Regions from separate parts of the Photobacterium sp. DNB22_13_2 genome, predicted to be linked through region 3. Evidence: predicted binding sites of a transcription regulator. Region 3 holds the regulator's gene; each other region holds the start of a gene.

Region 1 (3,285 bases), on a different contig from region 3:
AACATCCCTTCATCCATGTTGATATCGATGATCTGGGCGCCGTTTTCGACCTGCTGACGAGCGACATCCAATGCCTCATCATACAACTCTTCTTTGATCAGGCGTTTGAATCTTGCAGACCCCGTAACATTAGTTCGCTCACCAACATTAACAAACAAGGTATCTTTCTCTATGAGCAAGGGTTCAAGGCCTGATAACCGACAGCCAATCGGCAATTCAGGTAATGCGCGAGGACTCACCTTTGCAACAGCTTCTGCCATCTGGCGGATATGTTCAGGTGTGGTACCACAACATCCCCCAACCAAGTTGAGGAAGCCACTTTGGGCCCACTCTTGAATATGCTCAGCCATCTCTTCTGGAGAGAGGTCATACTCACCAAAGGCGTTAGGTAGGCCGGCATTAGGGTGGGCTGACACGGCGCATTCAGAAATGCGAGACAACTCCTCGACATATTGGCGGAGTTCATCAGGGCCGAGCGCACAGTTCAAACCAAACGAGATAGGTTTGACATGACGTAATGAGTTATAGAAGGCTTCCGTAGTCTGACCAGACAGAGTTCGTCCTGACGCATCCGTGATGGTGCCAGAAATCATCACTGGCAGCGTGCAACCATCTTCATCGAAAACGGTATCCACAGCGAATGCACAGGCTTTAGCATTGAGGGTATCGAAAATAGTTTCGATAAGGATGATATCGGCTCCACCTTTGATTAATGCACGAGTTGACTCGGCATAGGCCTCAACAAGCAGATCAAAGGTAACATTTCGAAAACCGGGATCGTTCACATCCGGTGAGATTGAACAAGTACGGTTGGTCGGGCCAAGCACACCAGCAACAAAGCGCGGCTTATCCGGTGTTTTTGCCGTCCACTCATCAGCCACTTGGCGGGCGAGTTTGGCAGCCTCGAGATTGATTTCGGCACTCAGGCTTTCCATCTCATAATCGGCCATCGCGATAGTCGTTGAATTGAAGGTATTCGTTTCAAGGATATCAGCCCCGGCCTCAAGATAGGCAGCATGAATATCTTTGATCAGTTGCGGTTGTGTCAGTACCAGTAAGTCGTTATTGCCCTTGAGATCCATATGCCAATCGGCAAAACGCTCACCACGATAATCTTGCTCTTCCAGCTTATAGTCCTGGATCATGGTGCCCATGCCACCATCGATGATCAGGATCTGCTCTGCCAAGCGCTTATTTAATAAATCCTTGCCCGTCAACACCGCTTTACTTCCTTATCTAATGTTACAGCTAGTTCACATCCTACCATAGCAACAATGGAAATCTAGACGTCTAAAGGGCTTTTCATTGATTAAATTTTAACTCATTGAAAGAAATTAATGATAGCTATCGAGCAGTGATAGATTTATATTTTGACACAATTTTCAGCTTTACTTTAATTCACCATCGAGGTCATGGGATGTCAGTTTACAGCACCCTCTGTTTCCTAGCAGCAGCAGCTATGCTTATCGCTTTTATAAACAGTAAAATAGGAAAAATGCAGACCACTATCGCCATTACCGCCGGGGCATTGATGCTATCGTTAGGCATTATTATTGCCGGGCATAATGGTTGGTTCCATCTTGAAGACATTGCAGCAAGCCAACTTGGCGAGATCAATTTTGAAAATTTCTTACTCAAAGGGATTTTGGGATTTTTGCTCTTTGCTGGCGGCCTGGGGATCAAACTGCCTCACCTTGAAGATCAAAAGTGGGAAATCACCACACTGGCACTGGCCGCGACCTTGTTCTCGACCTTTTTTATCGGCTTTGCCTTATGGGGGATTTGCCAGGCTATCGGCATCCAGCTAGATCTTATCTATTGCCTCATCTTCGGCTCTCTGATCTCTCCTACTGACCCGATTGCTGTACTCGCTATTGTAAAAAAACTCGATGCACCAAAACGCATTTCTACCCAAATTGAGGGCGAATCTTTATTCAATGACGGCTTTGGCCTTGTCATTTTCGTTACTCTATTTACCATCGCTTTTGGTAACGAAGCCCCTACCGTACTTGGCGTCGGCCAATTGTTCCTACAGGAAGCCATTGGCGGTATCGCCTACGGCTTTGCTCTTGGTCTGATCTTCCATTACCTCATCAGTTCGACCAATGACCACTCAATGGAACTGTTGCTGACCCTTGGCATACCAACGGCAGGCTATGTGTTTGCTGATGTCATCCATGTGTCTGGTCCGCTGGCAATGGTGGTATCAGGAATTATGATTGGTAACTGGACCCGCTATATCGGTTTCTCCAAAGAGAGTGAAGATCACCTCGACCACTTCTGGGAGTTGGTCGATGAGTTCCTCAATGGGGTACTGTTCCTATTGATTGGTATGAGTATGCTGCAGTTCAGTTTCCACCAAGAAGACTGGGTACTGATGGTGATTGCCGTTCCATTGGTCCTCTTGAGCCGTTTCCTCAGCGTCAAGCTCTCTTATATCGGTTTCCAGCGATACCGCGACTACAACCCTATGTCGGTTAAAATCCTGACTTGGGGTGGCTTACGAGGCGGCTTGGCCCTTGCTATGGCCATGGCAATCCCCGCCGGGGTGATGGTGATCCCGGATAAGAATATCGATGTCCGGGAAATTATGCTGGTCATGACCTATTCGGTGGTGGTGTTCTCGATTCTGATCCAAGGCTCAACAATCACCTCCTTGATCCACAAGGCCAAGCACTGGGAAGCTGAAAACAACACCTAATGTGTTCTCAGTTGGGATAGTTACTATATAAAGAAGACCTGCAGATGCAGGTCTTTTTCTATCTCACCAAAAAGACTATTCACCCTTGGTGAAGTTCGCTTCAGAAAACTTATCCAAATCATAAGGTGTTTGCTGGTAAACACAATAATTCAGCCAGTTAGAAAACAACAAATGACCATGGCTACGCCAACTACCGATTGGTGGGTTTTCCGGATTGTTATCAGGGTAATAATTAACAGGTACCTGTGGCTCCATACCTTCACCAACATCCCGCGTATACTCATTGTGCAAAGTATCGACATCATATTCAGGATGACCGGTTACAAAGACATTTCGCTTGTCTTTGGTTGCCGCCAGGTATACACCAGCCTGATCTGAGGTGGCTAGAATATCAAGATTGGTATGTTCAGCCAAATACTCTGGTGAGAAGTCTGCATAGCGAGAATGCGGCGCAAGGAAAGAGTCATCAAAACCACGCAAGATCGGATTATGACAATCATGGGTTCGATGCCAATACACCCCGGACAACTTTTCCTTACGTGTACGTTTAGGCAAGTCGTAAAGTAGCTTCAGCCCTGCCTGAG
Region 2 (3,285 bases), on a different contig from region 3:
CAACAGCTTGCCCCCGACTATCACGTATCACTTCAGCCCGTTTGCGTAGATACTTAATGGTGCCATCCCAGAGCTGAACTCGGTGGACCAAATTGTAATTGACCGCATCATTTTCAATCGACCGATACAGCGTATCGAGTACCCATTCTCGGTCTTCTGGATGAATTAACGCAGAGAGTAAAGATAACGTCGGCAATAACGACTCATCTTTAATGTCATATATTCGATAGACCTCTTTGCTCCATTCAAAGCAATGCTCTTGAAGATTCCAACTCCAGCAGCCAACTTTTGCGACTTTTTGACCTTCTTCCAGTTGCCATTTCAGCTGTGACTGACGCAGCAACAGAGCTTCGTAGCCGACTTCGTAGCCAAGATACGTCAAGAACGTATTGCAATACTCAAGCAAAGCATCAATCGAATAGAAAGGTCGTTTGAATAGACAGGAAATAACACCAACTAACTGATGGTTGCGAGCAAAAAGAGGAATACCAATGAAGGTTTCTGCTGTCTCGGTATGTTTATGCGAGTATAGAGGGTACCTCTTATCAAAGGCACTAGGAATAATGAGCGGCCGCTCACTCTCGACGATTTTAGCTTCGGGCACTTCCATTAACGGAAAATAATGCCCCTCTCCTGCATCACCCTGAAAGCAGCTTGAGAGAGTATGTACTCCTTCACCATCTTCGCTTATGGAACCAATGAGGATGGTATCTACTGCATAGGCCTCGTACAAACTCTGGCCAATCGCCTCAAAGAGCTGGTTTCCGCTAAGTTGGTTAAAGCTATTGATTTTATTGTAATCCATCAGCATTTTAATTATTACCAACGGCATTTTTCAGTTGTCTTGGTAATAATACTATCATTTCACCCGTGCGGACTTTACCCCATACCCCCGCAAGATAAAAGCAAGCTTGAGCATTCATAAAAGGGATATCTACAAAACATTGATTAACATCACCCTAATGTACTTCTGTCGTTTACATAACATGCGACTTAGAGTGTTGACTCTGTAATAGAGCTTAACGACTGCCCTCTTTGCTCTCATTCATACTGGCGAACGGTAATCAACCTCTCAATAAAAACCGGAGTATCAATGACACTCCGGTTTTTCATATTAGACCTAGATTACGAGATAAAATAGCCGCTTAACTCGCAGGTTCAATCGTCCCCTTGAAGGTTTCCTGCATGAAGTCTCTTATCGGTTGGGACTGAAAGATACCGACGAGCTTTTGATAAGTACTGTTGTCTTTGTCTTCATCACGGGCGGCGATCACCATCACCGCCAGTGGCGCGTCTTTCGCTTCAAGGAATAGTCCCTGCTCTTGTGGATTAAGCCCGGCAGACATTACGTAGTTCATGGTAATCGCGGCTGCGTCTACATCATCCAAACTGCGTGGTAATTGGGCTGCCTCGACTTCAATAAATCGAAAGCCTTTTGGGTTATCAGCAATGTCATGCAACGTTGCGGTAAATCCAACATCAGGCTTCAACGTAATAAGCTTTGCCTCTTCTAACAGTAGAAGACCACGGCCACCATTAGTCGGATCATTTGGAATAGCAATCTGAGCGTTGTCTGGTAGTTCTGCAAGAGAGCGGTATTTATTGGAGTAAACACCCATTCGCATCAGGATCGACTCGCCGATGGAAACTAAGTTACTGTTGTGGCCCTTATTGAAGCTCTGCAAAAACGGAAGATGCTGATAACTATTTAACTGAATACTCCCATCAGCCAAAGCGGCATTCGGCGTGATGTAATCAGAAAATTCAACGACTTCGATCTCCAAGCCTTGCTTCTTCGCCTCAATCGCAACAGCTTCAACAACCTGAGCATGAGGTCCCGACGTTGCCCCAATTTTTATGACTGAGGCTTCTTCCTGTCCACAAGCCGTCAATCCTAACAATGCAACAGCCGCAATGGCCCATCGTTTTAGCTTGGTATACTGCTTCATGCTTCTTCCCTGTAAGTTAACTTGGACATCCATACGTCCATAATATAGAGCGTTATCTATAATTCAAACACTTAATTGAACCTAACATAGAGCTATCAATAATGAGTTATTCCAATAAGGCATACTCAGTTACTAGCCTCTCATATGTTTAAACTGAAGCTCTATCAAACGTTGATATAACTCACTACTTTGCATTAATGATGGATGGTCACCAATATCAACCAAGCGCCCTTGATCAAATACGGCTATTTGATCGGCATGCTGAATAGTTGAAAGTCGGTGAGCAATAATGAGCGTGGTTCTGCCACGCATCAGCTCCTCGAGTGCCTGCTGAACATGGTATTCACTTTCACTATCTAGCGCACTGGTCGCTTCATCAAGTAGCAAGATTTTGGGATCTTTTAAAATCGCCCTAGCAATCGCGATTCGCTGGCGTTGTCCTCCTGATAACCGGACTCCTCGTTCACCAAGAAAGCTGTCATACCCATCAGGCAAATTCATAATGAAGTCATGAGCGTGGGCTTTTTTCGCAGCCTCTATCACTTGCTCATCGGTTGCTTGCGGATTGCCGTAGCGAATGTTGTGGAAGACATTATGGCTAAACAGTGCAGGCTGCTGTGGCACCAACGCCATTTGTTGACGTAGCTTGCTGGGATCGAACTGGCGAATATCAATACCGCCTAATGTCACCTTGCCTGACTGCGGATCGTAAAAGCGCTGCAATAATTCGAACAAGGTTGTCTTACCCGCACCTGACGGACCAACCAACGCGAGCACTTTCCCCTCTTCAGCTGTTAGCGTTAACTGCTTTATGGCTGCCTGATCTGGTCTTGAGGGATAGTTAAATGTCACATCCTCAAATATGGCCTCGGCAGAAATATCCTCGGCAGAGGTAACACTGTGACTAGGCGCGATAATATGGCTCTCAACATGGAGTAGCTCTACCAACCTTTCTGTTGCCCCAGCAGCGCGTTGTAATTCACCCATAACCTCTGAAATAGTGGCCAGTGAAGAAGCGACCATAATGGCATAGAAGACAAACGCCCCTAAGTCACCGGCCGACATCACACCATTGATGACATCACTGCCGCCAACCCACAACATGCCAGCAATCGCACTGAACACAATCACGATAACACCAGAGATTAAAATCGCACGCTGCATAACCCGCTGGCGGCCGATGTCGAATGCCTTCTCGACTTCCGTCGCAAAAGAAGCCCTTTCTTGCTCTTCATGGCTATAGCTTTGCACTGTTTTTATGTGCTCAATCGCCTCACCCGCATAGCTACCCACATCCGCCATAGAATCTTGGCTCTGACGCGACAACGCCCTAACA
Region 3 (3,285 bases):
GGTTCCGCCTAAAGATTCCGCCAATGAGAAACATTTTAGCTCACGGACAAACTCTTCCAACTGCGCCATGCTACCGGCAATCTCAAAACTCAGCATCGCGCCGAACCCCTTTTGTTGCTTCAGTGCAATGGCATGGCCCGGATGCGCCGGCTGGCTTGGGTGATAGATAACGTCAACCAATGGCTGTTGCTGCAAGTAAGCCAATATCTGGCGGCTGTTTTCCTCATGCATCCGCATTCTTGGTGCCAGTGTCCGCAATCCCCGTAACGTCATATAGGCATCAAATGGTGCCCCCGTTGCACCGATACAATTCGCCCACCAGGCAATCTCTTCCGCGTGCTCTTCGGTCTTGGAAATCAATACGCCACCAACTACATCCGAATGGCCGTTGATATATTTAGTCGTTGAATGAACAACAAAATCGGCGCCCAGGGCGATAGGCTGCTGGAGGATTGGTGACAGGAAAGTATTGTCGACAGCCACCAGCGCCCCGGCTTGCTTGGCCGCCGCGCAAATTTCTGCCACATCCACAATGCGCAATAGGGGGTTCGATGGGGTTTCAACCCAAATCAGCTTAGGCTGCAAGGCCAATGCTTCGGCGACCGCAGTCGGATCGGTCTGATCAATAAAACGGACCTTGAAATCACCCTTTGCTGCGCGGGTGTTGAACAATCGGTAAGTACCGCCATAACAATCGTGCGGGGCAATAATCAGATCCTCAGGGCCAACTAATGCTGAAGCAAGCAAGTTGATGGCCGCCGTACCGCAGTTGGTCACCACCGCGCCCGCGCCCCCCTCCAGTTCAGCCAACGCGTCAGCCAACGTGTTGCGGGTTGGGTTGCCAGAACGAGAGTAATCATATTGTGGCACCTCACCTAATTGCGAGAAGCTATAGGTTGAGGTTAAATAGAGAGGGGGAACCACAGCATTGTACTGGGTATCGGATTCGATGCCGGTGCGAACAGCGACGGTAGCTAGCTTCTTGTCACTCATAATTACTTTCCTTGTCAGGGCGGCCCTGCTGAATAACTTTTACGCAACAACATAACCACAAACGAAGAGGACGTCAATACTTCTGGACGTCTATATGTCTTTGCTTATGGCAGTAAATCCCGCTAAAATTCAGGCATACTATATTTCTTCACTTTTATATCGCTGAGAAGGTAAAAAATGGCAGAGTGGAATGGCGAATACATCAGCCCTTACGCGGAACACGGTAAGAAAAACGAGCAAGTCAAAAAAATTACAGTTTCGATTCCATTGAAGGTTCTGAAAATCCTGACAGATGAACGTACTCGTCGCCAGGTCAACAACTTGCGCCACGCCACCAACAGTGAATTACTGTGCGAGGCCTTCCTGCATGCCTATACTGGCCAGCCACTACCGACCGACGACGATATCCGTAAGGACCGTCCGGACGATCTTCCTGCCGAAGCCAAGGCCCTGATGGAAGAAATGGGGATCACATACGAAGATATCAACGAATAAGCATCCAAGTAGACTGCTACGCATAATGCCAGCAGTTTATGACGATAAAAAAACCAGCCATATGGCTGGTTTTTTTGTATGCGATACAACTTGCAGGAATTACTTCGCTTCCATATAACCGACAGGCATATCGATTCGCGCAACGCCCGAGTCTACCGCCGCTTGGGCTACAGCCTTGGCAACACGTGGCAACAAACGTGGGTCCATCGGTTTAGGGATAATGTATTCTGTACCAAATTCAAGCTTGTCGGCACCTGCCGCCGCAACCACTTCTGCGGGAACAGGCTCTTTTGCCAGTGAGCGAATAGCGTCAACGGCAGCGAGCTTCATCTCGTCATTGATTTCGCTCGCGCGAACATCCAATGCCCCACGGAAGATAAACGGGAAGCAGATAACATTGTTTACCTGGTTCGGGTAGTCCGAGCGGCCAGTACCCATGATCAAATCATCGCGAACGGCATGAGCCAGCTCAGGCTTGATTTCAGGATCCGGGTTAGAACACGCAAAGACCACTGGCTTATCGGCCATCAGTTTCAGCGCTTCCGGTGCCAACAGATCGGGACCCGATACGCCGACAAAAATATCCGCACCTTCAATCACATCTTCCAGCGTACGCTTGTCAGTGTTGTTGGCAAACAGCTGCTTGTATTCGTTGATATCGTCACGGCGGGTGTGGATCACGCCCTTGCGGTCAAGCATGTAGATCTTCTCGCGCTGGGCACCACACTTAATCAGCAGTTCCATACACGCTACAGCCGCAGCACCAGCACCCAAACAGACAATCACCGCTTCGTTGATGTTCTTGCCTTGCAACTCAAGCGCATTAAGCATACCCGCCGCAGTGACAATCGCCGTACCGTGCTGATCATCGTGGAACACCGGTACATGACAACGCTCGATCAGACGTTTTTCGATTTCGAAACAGTCCGGTGCCTTGATATCTTCCAGGTTGATCCCGCCAAACGTATCAGCAATGTTCGCCACCGTGTCGACAAACTCATCGATAGTACGGTGCTTCACTTCGATATCTATCGAGTCCAGGCCAGCAAAGCGTTTGAACAGCAGAGCTTTACCTTCCATAACAGGTTTTGACGCCAATGGGCCCAAGTTACCCAAGCCAAGGATAGCGGTACCATTGGTGATCACCGCGACCATGTTGCCTTTACCGGTGTACTTGTAGACATTCTCTGCGTTTTGCGCAATTTCGCGCACGGGCTCAGCCACACCAGGGCTGTAGGCTAGCGCCAGATCTTCTACTGTATTAGCCGGCTTGGTGAGCTCAACGGCGATTTTGCCTGGTACGGGATAAGCATGGTAGTGAAGGGCCTGTTGGCGAAAATCTTCAGACATAGTGTTCGAAATCCTGACTTGGGTAATTTTATTTTAGAATTTGGACATAGATCATATTCTATGGCAGCACAAAATCCTAGCACCGAACATCTGGTCGATCCAATGATTCCCAGACTGAATAGCCGAGTTTGGTGGGGAATATAGCGTGTTAGGCGATGACTAGAGGATAGATCGCCAACATTGCTGGCAACAGGATGCAGATAGGGATTAAAGCGGACGAAACTATGGCATAAAAAATGGACATAAAAAAAGGGATGCTTGCGCATCCCCTTTTTCGACATTCATCTGGCAATTATTACTTGCTAGAAAGCGCACCGAAACGCTTGTTGAATTTGTCGATACGGCCACCAGAGCTAACCTGACGCTGCTTACCAGTGTAGAAAGGGTGACACTTGTCGCATACATCTAGGTTGATGTCTTTACCCATAGTAGAGTTAAATACGAAAG

The links. The regulator MetJ, encoded in region 3, represses methionine synthesis genes. The targets are predictions, from matches to a motif close to TTAGACNTNTANANGTCTAA.
Region 1: a site for MetJ is predicted at 1,275-1,294, ahead of metH (methionine synthase). Genes of this name have one in related genera too.
Region 2: a site for MetJ is predicted at 1,971-1,990, ahead of ACVA58_RS05310 (MetQ/NlpA family ABC transporter substrate-binding protein). Genes of this name have one in related genera too.

What each region holds. Positions count from the first base shown of each region.
Region 1 is NZ_JBNNXU010000013.1:989-4,273, reverse strand. It holds gene metH (methionine synthase) at 1-1,220, opposite strand, end outside; gene ACVA58_RS17825 (cation:proton antiporter) at 1,418-2,701, shown strand; gene metA (homoserine O-succinyltransferase MetA) at 2,777-3,285, opposite strand, start outside.
Region 2 is NZ_JBNNXU010000002.1:467,080-470,364, forward strand. It holds gene ACVA58_RS05305 (bifunctional diguanylate cyclase/phosphodiesterase) at 1-805, opposite strand, end outside; gene ACVA58_RS05310 (MetQ/NlpA family ABC transporter substrate-binding protein) at 1,146-1,949, opposite strand; gene ACVA58_RS05315 (ABC transporter ATP-binding protein/permease) at 2,082-3,285, opposite strand, start outside.
Region 3 is NZ_JBNNXU010000011.1:90,439-93,723, forward strand. It holds gene ACVA58_RS16585 (O-succinylhomoserine (thiol)-lyase) at 1-993, opposite strand, end outside; gene metJ (met regulon transcriptional regulator MetJ) at 1,171-1,488, shown strand; gene ACVA58_RS16595 (malic enzyme-like NAD(P)-binding protein) at 1,588-2,838, opposite strand; gene rpmE (50S ribosomal protein L31) at 3,134-3,285, opposite strand, start outside.